DNA from 3 places in the Micromonospora sp. NPDC048887 genome. Region 2 is predicted to be linked to each of the others. Evidence: riboswitches for the same ligand, from Rfam matches in the RefSeq annotation. Region 2 holds a riboswitch; each other region holds the start of a gene.
The links. Region 2 has a riboswitch for cyclic di-AMP ahead of AB0C17_RS11375 (NlpC/P60 family protein). Riboswitches for the same ligand answer to the same signal wherever they lie in the genome.
Positions count from the first base shown of each region.

Region 1: linked by a shared signal. The riboswitch ahead of AB0C17_RS21470 (transglycosylase family protein) and the one ahead of AB0C17_RS11375 (NlpC/P60 family protein) in region 2 are both predicted to bind cyclic di-AMP.
Region 3: linked by a shared signal. The riboswitch ahead of AB0C17_RS08130 (C39 family peptidase) and the one ahead of AB0C17_RS11375 (NlpC/P60 family protein) in region 2 are both predicted to bind cyclic di-AMP.

Region 1 covers NZ_JBEZGA010000014.1:87,713-94,714, reverse strand. Annotated here, with positions in the region: gene AB0C17_RS21485 (transglycosylase domain-containing protein) at 1-239, shown strand, start outside; gene AB0C17_RS21480 (M4 family metallopeptidase) at 653-2,716, shown strand; gene AB0C17_RS21475 (YbaB/EbfC family nucleoid-associated protein) at 2,880-3,329, opposite strand; gene AB0C17_RS21470 (transglycosylase family protein) at 3,538-4,182, opposite strand; cyclic di-AMP (ydaO/yuaA leader) riboswitch at 4,181-4,326, opposite strand; gene AB0C17_RS21465 (LLM class flavin-dependent oxidoreductase) at 4,492-6,045, shown strand; gene htpG (molecular chaperone HtpG) at 6,098-7,002, opposite strand, start outside.
Region 2 covers NZ_JBEZGA010000005.1:315,402-322,403, forward strand. Annotated here, with positions in the region: gene AB0C17_RS11350 (hypothetical protein) at 1-243, opposite strand, end outside; tRNA gene AB0C17_RS11355 (tRNA-Gly) at 553-626, opposite strand; gene AB0C17_RS11360 (zinc metalloprotease) at 895-1,887, shown strand; gene AB0C17_RS11365 (pyridoxamine 5'-phosphate oxidase family protein) at 1,957-2,502, opposite strand; gene dcd (dCTP deaminase) at 2,581-3,159, shown strand; gene AB0C17_RS11375 (NlpC/P60 family protein) at 3,225-4,256, opposite strand; cyclic di-AMP (ydaO/yuaA leader) riboswitch at 4,268-4,403, opposite strand; gene AB0C17_RS11380 (peptidoglycan recognition family protein) at 4,642-6,675, shown strand; gene AB0C17_RS11385 (NlpC/P60 family protein) at 6,746-7,002, opposite strand, start outside.
Region 3 covers NZ_JBEZGA010000004.1:81,137-88,138, reverse strand. Annotated here, with positions in the region: gene AB0C17_RS08145 (bifunctional cytidylyltransferase/SDR family oxidoreductase) at 1-517, shown strand, start outside; gene AB0C17_RS08140 (CDP-glycerol glycerophosphotransferase family protein) at 537-2,213, shown strand; gene AB0C17_RS08135 (alpha/beta hydrolase) at 2,220-2,966, opposite strand; gene AB0C17_RS08130 (C39 family peptidase) at 3,193-4,050, opposite strand; cyclic di-AMP (ydaO/yuaA leader) riboswitch at 4,245-4,387, opposite strand; gene AB0C17_RS08125 (hypothetical protein) at 4,697-5,455, opposite strand; gene AB0C17_RS08120 (hypothetical protein) at 5,585-5,926, opposite strand; gene AB0C17_RS08115 (acyltransferase) at 6,007-7,002, opposite strand, start outside.

The sequences.
Region 1 (7,002 bases), on a different contig from region 2:
CGGAGAAGTACCGCTTCGGTGAGCCGAAGTTCCCCGGGGAGACCCCGGAGCCGACCCGCTCGGCGGCGCCGCCGCCGACCACCGCCGCGCCGACGCGGTCGGATTCGCCGAGCCCGAGCCCTTCCTCGTCGAGCCCCAGCCCGGACCCGACCGGCCGGCCGACCTCGCGGCCGACGCTGACGCCGTCACTGCCACCGCTGCCCACCGTGTCGCCGACGCGGACCCGCGGCCCGCGCTGACCCCGGCCGGGCGGCGACTCGGCCGCCGCCCGGCGGTACGCGCGGCGGCCTCGCGTCTATGCGCGCCATTCGCACACAGCGGCAACGTCCGCAATTTGCACCGGCACCCATCCACCGTCGGCAATGTTCGCCCTGATCAGGGGCTATTGAAGATCATGGTTGCCTGAATCGACGCGTGCGGCGACACGCCCGACTGCCAGTGGTTGCCCAGGTCACTTATTGCTCCGGGCTCGCGCGGCGTGTGATTGTGCACCAGCGAGCCGCCGACCCCCGGCGACTCGCGACGGTCGATCTGTCGACCCGGAGCCACGCCGGCAGCTCCGGTGACCGGCCGTCACCCTGCCTCGCACCACCGCGCCGCCCGTCCCCACCGGGCTCCGTGCGGCGCGCCTGTAGAACAGGAGCAAACCCCCGTGAAACTCTCACCTCGCCTCGCCGCGCTCACCGGCGCGGCCGCGGCCGGCATCCTCGCCGCCGGCACCGCCGCGGCCGTGCAGGCCGCGCCACCCGGGCCCGCCGCCCCGAACCCGGCCCAGGCCCGCGTGGCCGCCGCCGACTCGGCCCGCGCGCTGGTCGCGGACCGTCCCGCATACCTGCAGGCCGGCACCGACGACGCGTTCGTCCAGAAGCCGGTCATCTCCTCCGAGGGCACCCAGTACGTTCCCTACGAGCGCACCTACAAGGGACTGCCGGTGGTCGGCGGCGACTTCGTGCTCGCCACGGACTCCGCCGGCAACCTGAAGTACGCCTCGGTCGCCCAGCAGCGCCCGATCGGCGCCCTCGCCACCACGCCCGCGCTCACCCAGGCCGCCGCCACGAAGACGGCGCGCGCACAGCTCAAGACCGTGAGCGCGGTCGAGGGCACCACACTCGTGGTCTACACGCTCGGCGCCGCACCGGCGCTGGCCTGGGAGACCACGGTACGCGGCACCAGCGCGGACGGCCCCAGCCGGCTCACCGTCGACGTCGACGCCCGCACCGGCGCGGTCCTGCGCAAGCAGGAACACGTCGTACGCGGCACCGGCACCGGCACCTGGAACGGGCCCAGCCCGCTCACGCTCAACACCACCCAGTCGGGCTCCACGTACACCATGAAGGACCCGACCGTCACGAACCTGAGCTGCCAGGACGCGGCGAACAACACCACGTTCAGCGGCTCCGACGACGTGTGGGGCAACGGCACCGGCACCAACAAGGAGACCGGCTGCGTGGACGCGTTGTTCTCCGCGCAGACCGAGCACAAGATGCTCGCCCAGTGGCTGGGCCGCAACGGCGCCAACGGCAACGGCGGTTACTGGCCGATCCGGGTGGGCCTCAACGACCAGAACGCCTACTACGACGGCAGCCAGGTGCAGATCGGCAAGAACACCGCCGGCCAGTGGATCGGCTCGCTGGACGTGGTGGCGCACGAGATCGGCCACGGCATCGACGACAACACCCCGGGCGGCATCTCCGGCGGCGGCACGCAGGAGTTCGTGGCGGACACGTTCGGCGCGGCCACCGAGTGGTTCGCCAACGAGCCGTCCAGCTACGACGCGCCGGACTTCCTGGTCGGCGAGAAGATCAACCTGGTCGGCTCCGGCCCGATCCGCAACATGTACAACCCGTCGGCGCTCGGCGACCCGAACTGCTACTCCAGCAGCATCCCGTCGACCGAGGTGCACGCCGCGGCCGGGCCGGGCAACCACTGGTTCTACCTGCTGGCGAACGGCAGCAGCCCGACGAACGGGCAGCCGTCCAGCTCGACCTGCAACGGCAGCAGTGTGACCGGCCTGGGCATCCAGAAGGCCATCAAGATCATGTACAACGGCATGCTCCTGAAGACCTCGTCCTCGTCGTACCTGAAGTACCGCACCTGGACGCTGCAGGCGGCGAAGAACCTCTACCCGGGCAGCTGCACGGAGTTCAACACGGTCAAGGCGGCCTGGGACGCGGTGAGCGTGCCCGCCCAGTCCGGTGACCCGACCTGCTCCGGCGGCAGCCCGACGCCCACCCCGAGCACCACGACCACCCCGCCGTCGGGCGGCTGCTCCGGCAACAAGCTCGCCAACCCGGGCTTCGAGTCGGGCAACGTGAGCTGGAGCGCCTCGTCCGGCGTCATCACCACCGACAGCGGCCAGGCCGCGCACGGCGGCTCGTACAAGGCGTGGCTGGACGGGTACGGCTCGTCGCACACCGACACGCTCAGTCAGTCGGTGACGATCCCGGCCGGATGCCGCGCGACGTTGAGCTTCTGGCTGCACATCGACAGCGCGGAGTCGACCACCAGCACCGCGTACGACAAGCTCACCGTCAAGGCGGGCAGCACCACGCTGGCCACCTACTCCAACCTGAACAAGGCCACCGGCTACGTGCAGCGGTCCTTCGACATCTCGTCGCTGGCCGGCACCACGGCGACCATCTCGTTCAGCGGCGTGGAGGACAGCTCGTTGCAGACGTCCTTCGTCGTCGACGACACCGCGGTCACCCTGAGCTGACCGTGGCGTAGCGCGGCCGGTCGTCGTCCTCCCGACGGCCGGCCGCCTCGTCATGCCCGGCCGGGCCCCTCACGGCGCCTGGCCGGACGGCATCGCGGCTTGCCGGACGGCGTCGCGTCGAGCCGGGCGCTTCGCCGCGTCGTCCGGGTGGGCACCCGGTTCGTCAGGCCGGGCGGGCGCCCTGGGACGCGGTGCCGCGGTCGCGGTGGATCCGCGCAGCCGCCTCGTGCATCGCGCGGCCGAACAGCTCGGCCTGGTCGCCCATGCTGCCCAGCCGGGCGGCGAGCGCGTCGGCGTCGGCCCGCGCGGATGCGCTGACCTGGGCGTCCAGTTCGGACAGCGCGGCATTGGCGGCGGCGACGAGGTGCCCGCAGAGGACGTCCAGCGGCTCGCCGGCCAGCTCCGGGTCGATCGTCACGGAATCCAGCCGGCCACCCTGGACGGCGACGGCGCGGACCCGGCCGCCGGCGGCCGTGCCCTCGGCGCGCAGCAGGTCGGCCGCCTCGCCGTCGGCGTGCGCCGAGGCCCGGGAGCGCATCGCGGTGAGCGCCTGCTGCGTACGGGTCAGCAGCTCGTCGATGCTCGCCGCCGCCGAGAACGGGTCGTTGGTCATATCAGCGCTTTCTTCACGTCTTGGCCGAGGACCGTGACCCTAGCAACCGCCCCCGACGAATCGCGCCTACCGGCCCTCGCGGGCCGCGTCCCGGTGCCGCGAGCAGGCCGGACACCGGCAACGCGGCGTGTCGCGGACCGGCGGGACGCGTGTCGCGCGGGCGCGGACGCCCGGCCGGGGTGAACCGGCCGGGCGTCCGCGAGACCGGTCAGCGCAGACGCAGCCGCTGACCGGGGAAGATCAGCCCCGGGTCGTCGCCCACCACCGCGCGGTTGCGCTCGTGCAGGGCACGCCAGCCGCCGTCCACGCGCTGCGCCACGGCGATCTCCGACAGCGTGTCCCCCGGCCGGACCAGGTACGTCCCCGTGCCGGTCCTGGGCTGTGGCGCGACGAGGGTGGTGGCCCGCTCCGGCGCGGCCCTCTTCGTGGCCGGTCGCCGCGGCGCGGCCTTCTTCGCGCCTGACCGCTTCTCGGCCGCAGCCGGCCCGGAACTCTTCTTCGCCGAGCCGCCCTTCTTGCCGCAGACCGGCCAGGCGCCGATGCCCTGCCCGCGCAGCACCGTCTCCGCGACGGCGATCTGCTCGGACCGGCTGGCCAGGTCGGCGCGGGCGGCGTACTTCTGGCCGCCGTAGCCGTTCCAGGTGGCACGGGAGAACTGGAGCCCGCCGTAGTAGCCGTTGCCGGTGTTGATCTTCCAGTTGCCGCCCGACTCGCAGCGTGCGACGGCGTCCCAGTTGACGCCCGCGCTGGCCGGAGCGGCCGAGCCGAACAGGGTCGCGGCGCCGAGGGCGGCGCCGGCCATCACCGCTCCGAGAGCGGTACGGCGGCTTCGGGCTGAGTATTCGGTTGCCATGTGGATTCCTCCACGCCGACGAGGTGAGCTGTCGGGTTCGGGCCGAGGAGCCCGGCCGCCGGTGGCGGCTTCACCCCGAGGTGACGATGCACCGTGGAACGTGTGGTTCCCCCGCTCCCGCACGAGGTTCGGTGACCGCGGCCGGCGGCGGGATTTGGCGTTTCCGGCCCGCGGTGTCCGCTACTGCGAACGAAACCGACGCTAGGAGCGCTTTGCGCCGATCGTCCACTTCTTGTGATGCCCTTCACCCGGCCGGGCGACCGGGCGCTACCGTGGCAGGGCTGGGCAAGATCACGGGAGGCGGGACGGATGACCGATCACGGACACGAGCTGACCTTCGGCGGCTTCCTCACCCCCGCCGCCGCGCAGCCGGACCAGGTGGTGGCGCTGGCCCGGCTCTGCGAGCAGGTCGGACTGGACCTGGTCACCTTCCAGGACCACCCGTACCAGCCGGGTTTCCTGGACACCTGGACGCTGATGTCCTACGTGGCCGCCGCCACCGAACGCGTCCGCCTGGCCGGAAACGTCCTCAACCTGCCGTTGCGCCAGCCGGTGGTGCTGGCGCGCAGCGTCGCCAGCCTGGACCTGCTCACCGGCGGCCGGGTCGAGCTGGGGCTCGGGGCGGGCGCCTTCTGGGACGCGATCGAGGCAACGGGCGGGCGGCGCCTGTCCCCCGGCGCGGCCGTCGACGCCCTCGACGAGGCGATCCGGGTGATCCGCGAGGTCTGGGACACCGACCACCGCGGCATGATCCGTCTCGACGGCGAGCACTACCGGGTGGTCGGCGCCAAGCGCGGCCCGGCGCCCGCCCACCCGGTGGGCATCTGGGTCGGCGCGTACAAGCCGCGCATGCTGCGCCTGGTGGGCCGCGCCGCGGACGGCTGGCTGCCGTCGCTGTCGTACCTGCCGAAGGGTCCCGACGAGTTGCCCGCCCTGAACGCGCTGGTGGACGAGGGCGCCCGGGCCGCCGGACGCGACCCGGCCGCGATCCGCCGCATGCTCAACGTGACAGGCACGTTCGCCCGCTCGTCGGCCGGTTTCCTGGCCGGGCCGCCGGAACAGTGGGTCGAGGAACTGGCCGGGCTCACGCTGGAGCACGGCATCACCACGTTCATCCTCGGCAGCGACGAGCCGCGCGCGATCCAGATCTTCGGCCAGGAGGTCGCGCCCGCCGTGCGCGAGCTGGTCGCCGCCGAGCGCACCCCGCCCGAGCCCCGCGCGGCCACCGGGCAACAGGCCGCCGGCGCGCCCAGCACGCTCGGGGTCACGCCCACCCCGGACCCGGGGGTACGCCTGAGCGCGCGCCGCCCCTGGGACGAGTCCACTCGCCCGAGCGCCCCGCCGCCGCCGGCCGGGCACGTCTACCCGCCCCGGGGACAGGCCGCTGGGCAGCACCTGGTGGACGTGCACGACCACCTGCGCCAGGAGCTGGCCCAGGTGCGCGACCTGCTGGAACAGGTCAAGCGGGGCACTGTCTCGCCGGGCCGGGCGCGGGCCGCGCTGAACGAGATGACCATGCGGCAGAACAACTGGACGCTCGGGGCGTACTGCGCGGCGTACTGCACCATGGTCACCCAGCACCACGGGCTTGAGGACGCCTCGATCTTCCCGCACCTGCGCCGCTCCGAGACCGGGCTGGCCGCCGTGCTGGACCGCCTCGAGGAGGAACACGTGGTGATCCACGGCGTGGTGGAGAGCGTCGACCGCGCGCTCGTGGAGCTGGTCCGCCGGCCCGGCGACTTCACCCAGCTCCAGGAGGCGGTGGACCTGCTCACCGACACGCTGCTGTCGCACCTGTCGTACGAGGAGCACCAGATCGTCGAGCCGCTGGCCCGGCACGGGTTCTTCCCCGGCCAGTTGTGAGGCGGGGCCCCTTCTTGTCGCCCGCGCGACGAGAAGGGGCCCCGCCTCACCGCTACAGGCCGCGGGCCAGGCGGTCGGCCAGGATCCGGGTGAACCGGGCCGGGTCGGCCAGCTCGCCGCCCTCGGCCAGCAGCGCCATGCCGTACAGCAGCTCGGCGGTCTCGGTCAGCGCGGCCGGGTCGCCGCCCTCCCCGTGCGCCTTGCGCAGCCCGGTGACCAGCGGGTGGGCCGGGTTCAGCTCCAGGATCCGCTTGACCTGGGGCACCTCCTGGCCCATGGCCCGGTACATCTTCTCCAGCGTCGGCGTCATGTCGTGCGCGTCGCCCACGACGCAGGCCGGTGAGGTGGTCAGCCGGGTGGACAGGCGCACCTCCTTGACGCTGTCGGCGAGCGCGCCGCCGAGGAAGGTGAGCAGGTCGGCGTACTCCTGCCGTTCCGCCTCGGCCTTCTCCTTCTCCTCCTCGGTCTCCAGGTCCACCTGGCCCTTGGCGACCGAGCGCAGCGTCTTGCCGTCGTACGCGCCGACCCGCTCGACCCACACCTCGTCCACCGGGTCGGTGAGGATCAGCACCTCGTAGCCCTTGGCGCGGAACGCCTCCAGGTGCGGCGAGTTCTCGATGGTGGTCCGGTTCTCGCCGGTGGCGTAGTAGATCTCGGTCTGGCCGTCGCGCATCCGCTCCACGTACGCGCGCAGCGTGGTCGGCTCGGCCGGGTCGTGGGTGCTGGCGGCGCGCACCAGCTCCAGCAGCGTCTCGGTGTTGTCCGGGTCCTCCAGCAGACCCTCCTTGACCACCGGCCCGAACTCGGTCCAGAACGTGCGGTACGACTCGGCGGACATGTCCTTGAGCGTGGCGAGGACCTTCTTGACCAGCCGGCGGCGCACCGCGCGGATCTGCCGGTCCTGCTGGAGGATCTCCCGCGAGATGTTCAGCGACAGGTCGTGCGCGTCCACCACGC
Region 2 (7,002 bases):
TGTGGAGCCCGCCCGAAGGACGATGCTCGAAATCTGAACGGCGGCCGGACCGTCGTTGGCTACTTCAAACTGCAGTCCTCGGGTAAGAGTGCCATCGGGATACCTTCCCACCGCCCACCCCACCCGGACACCGAGCCTGGTTCTCTGTCGTCCATAAATCAGAACAGAGATGCCGAGGCTGACGACAGAAAGGATCGCGGCGAAAACTGAGATCGCGACGCTCAAGGTATGCGCGGTAGGCACGTCAGCAGGGTCTCACCTGCCCGCAACTTCCCCTGGCCGCCGCCGGGAAGCACACTTCGAGGCAAGTGGGGACTCTGGCGGCCGGGCGGCGACCCTCTCGGCTTGCCGGAGTCAACGCAAGCGGGACGACCTCCCGCCCCCTCCACAGGCCCGGCGGCTGTCGACGGTCTTCGCCGTCCCGGAGCCGGGGCGCTTCCGCCGGCGAGGCGCCTCAGCCGCTCCGCGACCGTCGCCGAGGCGCCGGGCACGGAGCGGCAGCACACGAACAGGCCCCAGCCAGGAACCTGTCCTGAGCTGGGGCCTTACACTTGGAGCGGGTGACGGGAATCGAACCCGCACTGTCAGCTTGGGAAGCTGATGTTCTGCCATTGAACTACACCCGCAGGCGGCACCACTCTACCTGAAGGTCACCGCTCCCGTGCAGTCAGGTGCGCGCCCCACCTCGACGAGGTGGCGGCGTCGGCGGGCGGTTGACCCCGCCACCTCCCCGAACTGGAGTGAGTCAAGCACCCACCGGAGCCGGCCCGCGCGAAGTTGCACGTCGGAAACGTATGGGCGTTCTCAAATGCGTCGATGGGATGTAACGTCTGCCCCACGTTTCCGAACCGGCGTGACACACCCCCTGGCACGCCGTCAGAAAGAGGTGGGCCCATGGGACTCCGTCCCAACCTGCTGACCCGGCGTACCGCCGGTGTCGCGACGTCGACCCTCGCGCTGCTGCTCAGCACCGCCGCCGTCGGCGTCGTCCCCGCTGCTTCGGCCTTCTCGGCCGCCCCGGCCGGCACCTGCGCCGAGCCGGCCGACGCCCACGCCGACGAGCACGCGAACGCCCGCGTCGCGAAGGGCGGCAACGCCAAGCTCGACCCCAACCACCTGACCGCCCAGCAGGTCCGTGACCGTGAGGCCGACCTCGCCGCCGCGCAGCGCGAGCGGGCCAACTTCCGGACCGGCGCCGTGGCCCCGCTGGCCACCGTGACGATCCCGGTCGTCGTGCACGTCATCCAGGAGAACAGCACCCGGGCCGGTGGCAACATCACCGACTCGATGATCAACCAGCAGATCACCGTGCTGAACCAGTCGTACGCGGGCTCGACCGGCGGCGCCGCCACCGCGTTCGGGTTCCAGCTCACGAAGATCAACCGGGTGACGAACCCGTCGTGGTACCCGATCGTGCAGGGCTCCTCCGCCGAGCGCTCGATGAAGACCTCGCTGCGTGAGGGCGGCAAGAACACGCTGAACATCTACCTGGGCGAGCTGAGCGACAGCCTGCTGGGCTGGGCGACGTTCCCGAAGCGGACGCTGGACAAGATGGACGGCGTGGTGGTGCTCAACGAGTCGCTGCCCGGCGGCACCGCGACCAACTACAACCAGGGTGACACCGGCACCCACGAGGTCGGCCACTGGCTGAACCTCTACCACACCTTCCAGGGCGGCTGCTCCGGCTCGGGCGACAGCGTCTCCGACACCCCGGCCGAGGCGTCCCCGGCGTACCAGTGCCCGACCGGCCGGGACACCTGCTCGACCGCCGGCAAGGACCCGATCACCAACTTCATGGACTACACGTACGACTCCTGCATGTACCAGTTCACCGCTGGCCAGGCGAGCCGCATGCTCACCGCGTGGAACGCCTACCGCGCAGCCTGACCGTCGTACCGCGTACACCGGTGCCGGCCCTGTCCTCGGACGGGCCGGCACCGTTCGTCGTGGACCGGGTCAGGCGGCCGGGCGGCGGGTGTCGAAGCCGTGCCGGCCGCGAAGGCCCTCGGCGGCGACCGGGTCACGCCGGGCCGGTTCGGCCCCGCGCGGATCGAGCCACACCCGCACCTGCGGCGGGGCGGCGCCGGGCTGGGCCACCGGGTCGCGCCGGGTCAGCATCGCCGCCTCGACAGTGAACTCGAACAGCCGCCAGTCGCCCTGTGGCGCCGCGCGGGCGATCCGGGCCAGCCGCGTCACCGTGGCCGGGTCGGTCACCTGCCGCGCGCGCCCCGCGATGTACGCCTCGTCGTCGCTCTCCTCCGGCGGGAACGAGTGCAGCGCATAACGGCCGTCGCGTTCGAGGTCGCGGCGCTTCGGCGAGTCGACGACGAAGCACCAGAGCCCGTCGGCGGTGATCACCGGGGAGACCGGGTGGACCCGGGGGCCGCCGTCGGCGCGGACCGTGGCGAGGTAGCCGAAGCCCGGCCCATACTGCTGCATCAGGAGGCGGATCTCGTCGGCGAGGCGGGGCTCGTCGACGGCGAATTCGGACCAGGAAGCCATGTGGACACTCTATCGAACACGTGTACGAAGATGTAGTGCGACACGCAGGTCACCCATACCGGTCGCTATGGTGTTCGGATGCTGCTCTCCGACCGCGACCTGGTCTCCGAGATCAAGGCCGGCACGCTCGCGCTGGAGCCCTTCGAGCCGACGCTGGTGCAGCCGTCGAGCATCGACGTACGCCTGGACCGGCTGTTCCGGGTCTTCAACAACCATCTCTACACACACATCGACCCGTCGAAGCAGCAGGACGACCTGACCTCGATGGTCGAGGTGCCGGAGGGACAGCCGTTCGTGCTGCACCCGGGCGAGTTCGTGCTCGCCTCCACGCTTGAGGTGATCTCGCTGGGCGACCAGCTCGCCGGGAGGCTGGAGGGCAAGTCGAGCCTGGGGCGGCTGGGGCTGCTGACCCACTCGACGGCCGGATTCATCGACCCGGGCTTCTCCGGCCACGTCACGCTGGAGCTGTCGAACGTGGCGAACCTGCCGATCACGCTCTGGCCGGGCATGAAGATCGGCCAGCTCTGCATCTTCCGGCTCTCCTCGCCGGCCGAGCACCCGTACGGCTCGGCCGTCTACGGCTCGCGTTACCAGGGGCAGCGCGGCCCGACGCCGAGCCGGTCCTGGCAGAGCTGGCGCACCTGGCCGACGCGCTGACGGACGCCCGCAGTTGTTAAGAAGGGCCCCCTCCTCTACCGGAGGCGTTAAGAGGGGGCCCTTCCTTACACCCGGCCGTAGCTGTTGATGTCGCCGTCGTCGACCCGCTTCATCGTGATGGGCTTGCCCGACTGGGAGGCGTGCACCACCCAGCCGTCGCCCACGTACATCGCCACGTGGTGCAGGTCGCCGTAGTAGAAGACGAGATCACCGGCACGCAGCTCGGCACGGCTGACCCGCTTCGTCACGCCGTGCTGCTGGCGTGCGTTGTGCGGCAGCGACACGCCGCCCTTGGCCCACGCCGCCAGGGTCAGGCCCGAGCAGTCGAAGTGGTCCGGCCCGGCCGCGCCCCAGACGTAGATCTTGCCGATCTGGGCGCAGGCGAACTTGACCGCCGCACCGGCCGCGCCACCGGGGTAGCCGGCCGGGCAGGGCGCCGGGCGCAGCGGGCCGCCGCCGCCCTTGCCGTACACCTTGAGCCGCAGCTTCTGCAGCCGGGCGATCTCGGCGTCGATCTGCTTCTTCTTCGCCGCGAGCTGGGCCTCGGTGCGCGCCAGCCCGGCGATCATCTCGTCCAGCGGCTTCTTCTTCGCCGCCAGTTCGTCGCGCAGCGCGGCGACGGAGCGCACCTGCTCGTGCTGGCGGTGCGCGAAGCGGTCGAGCAGTTCCAGGCCGTTGACCAGGTCACCCGGCGAGCGGCTGCCCAGCAGCGCGTTGACGGTGGAGAGGTTGTCGCCCTTGTAGGCGTCGGCGGCGAGCCCGCCGACCTGGCCGAGCGCGGCGTCCACCCGGGCCTGGAGGGGTGCGATCTGCCGGCCGAGCGCGTCGGCCTGCTCGCGCCGCGCGGCGAGCTGTTCGCGTACGGCGTTGACCTGTTCGATGACCGGTTCGAGCTTGTTCCAGTCGCGGTCGATCTGGGCCTCGATCTCGGCGACCGAGGGTTCGGCGTGTGCCGCGGTGGCGCCACCGGTCAGGACGACAGCGGTGCCGACCAGGGCGGCGAGGGCGGTGGTGAAGCGGGACCAGCGGGTACGCGGCACAGCCGTGGACCGGTCGACAGACCGGCTCGACGACGGCCGCGGGGCATGGAGTGCCACCGGCGTCCGTACTCCTTCTTCAGTTCCGCCTACCGGGTTAGCTGACGGATTCGGGCGGGAAGGGAGCCGCCCTACCGCATCGCTGCGGATTCACCCCAGGTACCTGGTTCCCCGGCTCGCCCACTGGCGACTCGGCGGTGCCGGTCCGTCACCGACCGGGTTGGACGGTGAGACGTACGGCCGACGATTCACCAGAGTAGGGACCACCGTTATCGATCCGCAACTTCCAGCGACGTGACACTCCGTACGCGATCCGGCGGCGAACCACTGACGGAGGTGAAATTTTCTTTCACGGCTGATTACTTACTGGAAAGGTATTGACCATCACGGGTGTGCGGAGTGAGGGTGGAGACGCAGTGACCCCCATCCCTGTCCAGGAGGTTCGATGCACCTCTCCGCCCCGCCGTCGGGCAGACGGATACTGCTCGCCGCCGCCGTGGCCACCGCCACCGCGCTGGCGACGACCGGCCCGGTGACCGCCGCGCCGGACACGTCCCCGCCCGCGAGCGACAGGCAACAACAATACGCCGCCGCGGCCGCCGAGTACGGCGTCCCGCAGAACGTGCTGCTCGGTGTCTCCTACCTGGAGTCCCGCTGGGACACCCACACCGGGCAGCCGAGCACCAGCGGCGGCTACGGCCCGATGCACCTGACCGACGCCGCGCACATCCTGGCCATGCCGGGCAGCGCCCACGTGGACGAGGACGAGGACCCGCGCGGCGACGACTCCCGTCCGCTGAAGCTCGACCCGGCCACGGCCGCCACGCCGGAGCGGGAGGCCCCGCTGCCGCCCGCCTCGCTCCAGACACTCGACGCCGCCGCCGCGCTCACCGGGCTCGACGCCGGGACGCTGCGGACCGACCCGGCCGCGAACATCCGCGGTGGCGCGGCGCTGCTGGCGTCGTACCAGAAGGCTCTGGGCGGGCCGGTCGGCGCCGGCACCGACCCGGCGGCCTGGTACGGCGCGGTGGCCCGGTACTCCGGCGCGGACACCACCGACGGCGCGGCGGCCTTCGCCGACGAGGTGTACGACCAGCTCGGCCAGGGCGCCAGCCGGACCACCGACGACGGCCAGCGGGTCACGCTCGCCGCCACCGCCGCGACGCCGGACCGCTCCCGGCTGGCCCGGCTCGGTTTGCGTAACGCCGAGCGGCCGGACGGGCTGGAGTGCCCGGTGCGGCTGGCCTGTGAGTGGATCCCCGCGCCGTACGAGCAGCTCAGCGACGACCCGGGTGACTACGGCAACCACGATCTTGGCGACCGGCCGAAGCAGCAGAAGATCGAGTACATCGTCATCCACGACACCGAGGGCTACTTCGGCCCGAGCGTCGACCTGGTGAAGCGGGCCGACTACCTGGGCTGGCACTACACGCTGCGCTCGGTGGACGGCTACATCGCCCAGCACATCAAGACCAAGGACGTCGGCTGGCACGCCGGCAACTGGTACGTCAACGCGAAGTCCATCGGCCTGGAGCACGAGGGCTTCGCCGGTCAGGGCACCTGGTACACCGAGGCGATGTACCGCACCTCCGCCAAGCTGGTGCGCCACCTGGCGCTGAAGCTCGGCATCCCGATGGACCGGCAGCACATCATCGGCCACGACAACGTGCCCGGCATCAACGCCGGCGCGGTGGGCGGCATGCACTGGGACCCGGGACCGTACTGGGACTGGTCGCACTACTTCGACCTGATGAAGGCGCCGTTCCGCACCACCGGCACCGCGCGGACCGGCCTGGTCACCATCGACCCGGACTTCGCCACCAACCGGCCGGCGTTCACCGGCTGCAACCAGCAGCCGCCGGGCGTCCCGACGCCCAGGCCGCCGGCCGAGCCGTGCCCGTCGCGCGGCTCCTCGGCGGTGATCCTGCGGACCGCGCCGAGCCTGGACGCCCCGCTCGTCAACGACCTCGGGCTGCGCCCGGACGGCACGCCGGACACGATGTACATCTCCGACCACGGCGCCCGCGCCTCGGCCGGTCAGACGTACGCGCTCGCCGGCCGGCAGGGTGACTGGACGGCGATCTGGTATCTCGGCCAGAAGGCGTGGTTCCTCAACCCGGCCTCCGCGCCGACCGCGAAGTGGGCCACCGGCTTCGTGGTGACCCCGCGGCCCGGCAAGGCCACCATCCCGGTGTACGGGCGGGCCTACCCGGAGCAGGCCGCCTACCCGGACACCATCCCGTACCAGACCATCTCGCCGCTTCAGTACACGTTCGCCGCCGGCCAGCGGTACGCGGTCGGCGGGGTGCTGCCCGGCGAGTACTACCGGGCCGTCTCGTTCGACGGTTCGGCCCCGGGTGACCGGACCGTGGTACGCGGCGAGAACCGCTACGTGCAGGTCCAGTTCGGCCACCGGATCATGTTCGTGAACCTGGACGACGTGCTGATCCTGCCGTCCCCGGTCGGTGCGCCGCGCTGACCTGTCACCGCACGGCGAGAGGCCCCCGGTCCGTGACGGACCGGGGGCCTCTCGGTGGTACGGGGTACGGTCAGGCGACCCGGACGAAGCCGGCGATCGGCATCGTGCTGATGCTCGACACCTGGACCGGTTTACCGGTACGTGGCGCGTGCACCATCACGCCGTTGCCGAGGTAGAGCCCGACGTGGTGCAGATCGGAGCCGAAGAACACCAGGTCACCCGGTCTCGCCTCGGAGCGGGACACCTTGCGGCCCTCGTTCCACTGCGCGCCGGTGAAGTGGGTGAGCGAGATGCCCGCCGCCTTGTACGCGTACTGGGTCAGGCCGG
Region 3 (7,002 bases), on a different contig from region 2:
CGACCACGTGGTGGTCACCGCCGGCATCCTGGAAAAGGGCGCACTGGCCGAGATGGATGAGGAGACGATGGACCGTCTCCTGCACGTCAACTTCGTCGGCCCGGTCACCATCGCACGCCAGTCGCTACCGTACCTGCAGCAGACAAAGGGCCAGCTGCTGCTCTACACGTCCAGCTCGTACACCCGGGGCCGGGCCCGCTACGCGCTCTACTCGGCCACCAAGGCCGCGCTGGTCAACCTGACCCAGGCGCTCGCCGACGAGTGGGCCGAGTTCGGCGTACGGGTCAACTGCGTCAACCCGGAGCGCACCGCCACCCCGATGCGGACGCGGGCGTTCGGCGAGGAGCCGGAGCACACCCTGCTCTCCTCCGAGGCGGTCGCGCAGGCGTCCCTGGACGTGCTGATCTCCGACCTGACCGGCCAGGTGGTCGACGTGCGCCGGGCCCCGGGCGAGCAGGCCGCCGCGGTACCGGCCCAGCCGGGCCCGGAGCGGTCCGAGCTGTCCGCCGACGCCTGAATCCGACGGGACGTACCAGATGCGTGGTGACCTGGTCCGCAAGCTGCTCGCCCGGGTGCTGACCACCGGGCTGGCGGTGCTGGCCTTCCTCGTCGTGGCACTCACCGGGGCCACCGGCTGGGGCCTGGCCCTGGCCGTCGCGGCGCTCGCCGCGACCGCGTGGGAGCGCCGGGTCCGGCCGTCGGCCGACGGCCTCGCCGAGACGGTGCTCGTCGCCGCCGGCATCCTGGTCGGCTACGCCCGCCGTCTCGACGACGGTTTCGACCCGGTGCTGGCCGCCACCGCGCTGGTGCTGCTCGGGCTGGTGCTGCTGGTCGGGCCGCTGCGGCAGGCCGGCGCGCTGGAGCTCCGCGCGGCCAACCTCCCGGTCCGCACCTGGACACCTGTGGTCGCGGCCCGGCTCGGCGACGCGCTGCTGGTGCTGCTCGCCGTGGTGGCGCTCGCCGCCGTCCTGGCGCTGCCGGCCTGGACGGCGCTGGCCGCCGCACTGCTGGTGGGTGCCGGGTGCGGGGCGGTCGCGCTGGACCTCGCCCGGCGGCGGTTCCGGCCGCCCGCCGGCGGTGGCCCGGTCGGCCGGGCGCTGCGCCGCCACCAGCCCGAGTTCGTGCTGCACTTCTCCGCGCCGCCCGGCTCGGAATATCAGGTCACCATGTGGCTGCCGTACCTGGAACGGATCGGGCGCCCGTTCGTGGTGGTGCTGCGCGAGCCGGAGCTCCTGCCCGCGGTGGCCGCCGCCACCCGCGCCCCGGTGGTCCTCTGCCCCACGCTGAAGGCGCTGGACGAGGCGCTGGTGCCGAGCCTGCGCGTGGCGTTCTACGTCAACCACGGCGCGAAGAACGCCCACCTGATCCGGTTCAACCAGCTCACCCACGTGCAGCTGCACCACGGCGACAGCGACAAGGCCCCCAGCGCCAACCCGGTCTCGGCCATCTTCGACAAGATCTTCGTGGCCGGGCAGGCGGCTGTCGACAGGTACGCCCGCGCCGGCGTGGAGATCCCCGCCGACAAGTTCGTCGTGGTCGGCCGTCCCCAGGTCGAGGCGATCGAGGTACGCCGGGAGCCGGTCACCCCGTCGGCGCACCCCACTGTGCTCTACACCCCGACCTGGACCGGGCACCACGCCGACGCCAACTACTGCTCGCTGCCGGTGGCCGAGACGTTGATCCGCCGGCTGATCGACCGCGAGGTGGCGGTGATCCTGCGCGCCCACCCGTACACCGGCAAGAACCCGGCCTCGGCCCGTCAGCTCGCCCGGCTCACCGAACTGCTCGCCGCCGACCGGGCGAAGACCGGCCGGCCGCACCTGTGGGGTGCCGCAGCGGCCCGCGAGCTGACGCTGACCGAGTGCGTCAACCGCGCCGACGCGCTGGTCTCCGACGTCTCCGGGGTCATCTCCGACTGGCTCTACTCCGGCAAGCCGTACGCGGTCACCGACACCGGCGCCGACGGCGAGCACTTCGTCGAGCGGTTCCCGCTCGCGGCGTCCGGCTACGTGCTGCGGCGGGACATGTCGAACGTGGACGAGGTGCTCACCGACCTGCTCGACGCCGACCCGAAGGCCGCGCAGCGCTGGGCCGCGCGGACGCGCTACCTGGGCGACTTCCCCGCCGACGCCTACGCCGAGGCGTTCCTCGCCGCCGCCCGCCGGGAGCTGGAACCCGGCTGGGCGGTCCCGGCGCCGCGCGCCGTGGTGTAGGCCAGGTCAGAGGTACGGGTCGAGCAGGGCGAGCACCGCCGCCGGGTCCTCGACGTGCGCGTTGTGGCCCAGCCCCGGCAGCGTGGCAACCGGCACGCCCAGTTCCTTGAGCTGCGCGTCGGTCACCATCGGGTCCAGCTCGCCCCGGGCCAGCAGCACCGGCACGTCGGTGGCGGCCAGCAGCGCCGGCAGCCGGGGCTCCCCGACCGCGAACGCGGCCGGGTCCATGGCGAGCCGCCAGCGGCCGTCCTCCCGCCGCAGCCCCGCCTCCACCACGGGATGGTCCGGGGCGAACAGTCCGGCCAGCCCTGATACCCGCAGGTAGCGCCGGGCCGCCTCGTCGCGGGTGGCGAACCAGGTGACCGGCCGGGCGGCCAGCTCCGCCGACTTCGCCAGCTCGGCCGGGGACCAGACCGCCTTGATGCCGAGGCCCACCACCGCGTCGATCGGAAGACCCCGCTGCCGGGCGGCGAGCGCCAGCGCCACCACCCCGCCGAGCGAGTGCCCCAGCAGCACGAGCCGGTCGTCGGGGCCGAGCCGGACCGGGCCGAGCCCGTCGGCCACGCGTTGGGCCAGGGCCTCGAACGAGTAGCCGTGCAGCGGCGGCGACCAGCCGTGACCGGCCAGATCGCTGGCGAGCCAGCGGCCGGGCCAGCGGCGCTCCAGCAGCGGCGCCCAGGGCAGCCACACCTCACCGGTGGCGCCCATGCCGTGCAGGAGAACCAGATGCCGGTCACCCGTCGTATCGCCCATTGGCGCAGTCTGCCACCGCCCGCCCCGCCCCCGCGACACCGAACCCACCCCACCTCGGTCCCGCCCCGCCCTCACCCCCGCCCGTCGATCTTGCAGTTGCGGCCCCGCCGATGCCCGTGTTGCCCCGCTATGGAAGGGCCGAAAGTGCAAGATCAACGAGGGCGGTGGTGGGACGGGGAAGGCCGGCACCCCCCGGGGGGTGCCGGCCTTCGGGTTTGCGGACGGGTCAGGCGGAGTAGCCGCGGCTGGCGATCCAGTGCGCCAGGTCGATCGTGGTGACCCAGTACGACGGCAGCGACGGGTCGGCCGAGTCGGCGATCCGCACCATCCGGCCGTCGTTCTTGTAGCCCACCACCGCGACGTAGTGGCCACCGGGGAACGAGTGCCAGCCGCCGTTGGTGTCGGTGACGGTGCCGGCGACGTTCGCCACGACCGCGCGGCCGTTGCTGATCGCCTCGACCACGTCGGCCTGGAGCCGGTCCATCTGAGCCGGGCTGGCGGAGCCGGCGGGAATCATGCGGGTCCGGTACGGGTTGCCCTTGACCTGCTGGTTGAGCACCCGGGTGGTGTCCTCGGCCGAGTTGGTGCCCATCTCGGTGGTGCCGAGCGGACCGGCGAGCGCGTCCTGGCTGCGCTCGATGCCGGCGGCGCTGAGCGCGTTGCGCACGGCGGCCGGGCCGCAGTAGAAGTAGTTGATCTGCGCCTGGTAGTCGTAGTCGAGCGACCTGCTCGACGGCGGCTTCGGCTTCGCCTTCGCCGTGGTGTCCGGGTCCGCCGCCGCCTTCGCCGACGCCGACGCGCTGGGCGACGCGCTCGGCGCGGCCGAGGCACTGGGCGACGCCTGCGGGACGGCGATCCGGGCCTCGCCGCGGCTGGCGGGCTGCTCGCCGAGGCGGGCGGCGCCGAGTTCGGCGACCGATGCGGTGTTCTCCTGGACCGGCGCGTCGTCACCGGCGGTGGCGACGGTGCCGGCACCGGCGGCCAGCACGAGCGCGGCGGCCGATCCGGCGATGATCTGGTACGGGCGTTCGGTGACGATCCGTCGTAGCTGACGCTTCAGGTGGTGCTTCACGAAATCCTCCACGGGGCGTGAGCGGCGCACGCCGGCCCGGCACGCGGAGGAACTCACGCGTGCTGGCGGGGCCGGATGGCCGGGGGATCGGGAACGCCCGTGACGCCGGGCGCCCAGGGGGGCGGTTGCGGTCGCGCGTCAGGCGAGCGCGGGCACCGCGTTGCCGTGGAGGCGGGGGGACGATCGGGGGGTGGGCACGAGGTCGGTACTCCTTCCGTGACCGCCGACCGGGTTAGCTGACGGATTCGGGCGGGAAGTACGCCCTACCACGGGCCGTGGGCCCGCGGATTCACCCCGATGTTGCTTATGGGTCCCCGGTTCGTGAGACACGATTAGGCGGGTCGGTGCGGCGTCGCCGTCGGCGATCGGTTACCGCATCGACGCGCCGACACTACCGGCCGGTATTGCCCCCTGCCAAACGTCCCGACCTGCGTAAACGTGATCTGCGGTAACGGATTTCGGAACAGCCGGTTACTGACTTCACTCGATGGGACAAGCGGTTTTCACGTCACCCGGCGGCGGAAAGCGGACAGACTGCGAGCAGCCGGCCCGCAGTCGCGTGACTCGATGGCCCGTTCTGCGCCCGGCGCCCGATTCGACGGCCCGGGTCCCCGGGCCCGCAAACATCGCGGGTAACGATTCGGTCGAGACGCCCGTCTCAGCCCACCCGGGCCGGACGCCACCTGGCACGCCGCACCGGCGCGGGCACCGGCAGCGGGTTCGTCGCGGCGCTCCGGTACGCCGGGGCGGGCCACAGCGCCGCGGTGGCCGCGTACGCCTCGGCGGCGAGCGTACGGGCGGCCTCGGCGGCCAGTTCCGCGTCCCGCCAGGACTGCCGCTCCCGCGCGGCGGCGCTCTCCCACCCGGCCCGGCGCCCGTCCCGGACGATGCGGGCCAGCACGATCTCCTGGTCGGCCGGGTGCCGGCGCGGATCCCAGCCGTTGCGGCGGGCCAGCACGTCGGCGAGCTGGCGGGCGCTCAGGTCGCCCCGCCAGTGCGCCGTCATGGCGGCGTGGCGCAGCCAGCGCTCCCGGGTCGCGTACTCCGCGGGGGTTCGGGGTGTGCGCGGGGCGGCCAGCGCGGCGGTGCCGGCCAGGCGTCGGGCGGCGGCGTCCGCCTCGTCGTACGCGGTCCACGCCCGGTCCGCCTCGTCCTGCGCGGCCAGCCACTGCTCCCGGCGGCGCCGGGCGGTCTGGGCGGCCCCGGCGGCGGCCACCGCCACCTCCTCGGCGTACCGGATCAGGTCGTCGCGGCGGGCGGCGTCGGCCGGTTCGGCGGCGGCCTCCGGCGCGGCGTCGCGGTCGGGCCGGGCCACGAGCGCGGCGAGCAGGCCGAGGGCGAGCAGCAGCAGGAAGGACCAGATGGCGGCGGCCTCGGGCACGGAGGTGAGGAAGTGGTACAGAGCGGTCTGCGACATGGTCGGCACCTCACGGGAAGGACCTGGCGGGAGGACCCGCACGACCTCGCCGGGCGCCGTTGGGCCGCCGTGGCGGGTGCGGGGATGACGTGCGGTGGGTGCGGTGAACGGGCGCGGCCCGTGGGTGGATCAGCGGGCGGGCGGTGCCCGCGGGCCGGCCGGCGCGGCGGTCCGGCCGGCCGGGACCGGCTGCGGGTCACCCGGGACCGCCACCCGGGCGGCGGGTGCCGGGCCACCGGCGGGACGGGCGTGCCACTCGGCCACGCGGTCGGCCTCCGGCCGTGCGGCAGCCGAGGCGCCCACGGCCGGGTACGCCGGGACGGCGACCGCCGGAGCCGGAGCGGCGGCGACACCGGACGGCAGCGCGGCGGCGCCGAACGAGCAGGCGACGACCACGGCGAGACTGGCGAACATCCGGGCGGCCCAGCGCGCCACCCACCACACGGGGCAGGTGAGCGCGATCGGAAGCACGGGTACAAATTACCGCCGATCCCCCACCAACGCACCGCCGCACGGCGTGTCGCGGATCAACCGGCCGACGTGTGCGCGTGTCAGTCCGGGCGACGCCGCCCGGCGTACTCGACGCCCTCGGCCGGACCGGTCCCGGACGTCGCGCCGCCGTCGGCGGCCGGGGTGGCGGCGGGCCCGCGCGGAGCCGGCACGGCCGGTGCGCGCGACGCCGCGCGGGCCCGGCGGGACGGGCCGAGCAGGCGCATCATCGGCACCTCCACCCAGCGGTGCAGCGCGGCGGCCAGCGCGAGCGTGACCACCAGGAAACCGAGCACCGCGAGCGGGCCGCGCCAGCCGGGCAGCCCGGTCCCCCAGTGCCCGGTCAGCCGCAGCACGGTGACCATGACCAGCACGTGGACCAGGTAGAAGGCGAACGAGACCTCACCGAGCCAGACCATCGCCCGGGACCGCCACGGGGTGGACCGGCCGCGCACGTCGGCGTCCGCCGCGGCGGCGATGACCAGCAGGTACGCCACGGCGAGCAGGGCGGCCCAGAACTCGGCCGGGATCCACATCGCGGCGACCACCCAGGTGGCGACGAAGATGCCGGTGGCGGCGGCGAGGTTGGGTCCGCGCCAGCGGTGCCGGCGCATCAGCTCGGCGGCGGCCACCCCCATCCAGAACTCCAGCGACCGGGTCACCGGGAAGATCTGGGTGAACCACCACCGCTGCTCCTCCGGCACCAGGTGCTGGCCGGGCCACAGCGCCAGGATGAGCAGCGGCGCCGCGACCAGCACGGTCCGCAGCGCCCCGGTACGGGCCCGGCGCAGCCACGGCACCACGAGCGGCAGGCACAGGTAGAACGCCAGCTCACAGGAGAGCGACCAGCTCACGTTGTTGACGCTGTAGAAGTAGCCGCCCAGCGGGATCCACGCCTGGACCAGGAAGAAGTTGCCGATCGCCGCCCAGGGCACGACCGGGTCGGCGAACCAGGCCGCGATCGCCAGCGCCGCCACGAACGTCACCACGTGGTTCGGGTAGATCTTGGCGAGCCGCCGGCGCAGGAACGTCCACGCGCGTTCCCCGTCCCGGTACGA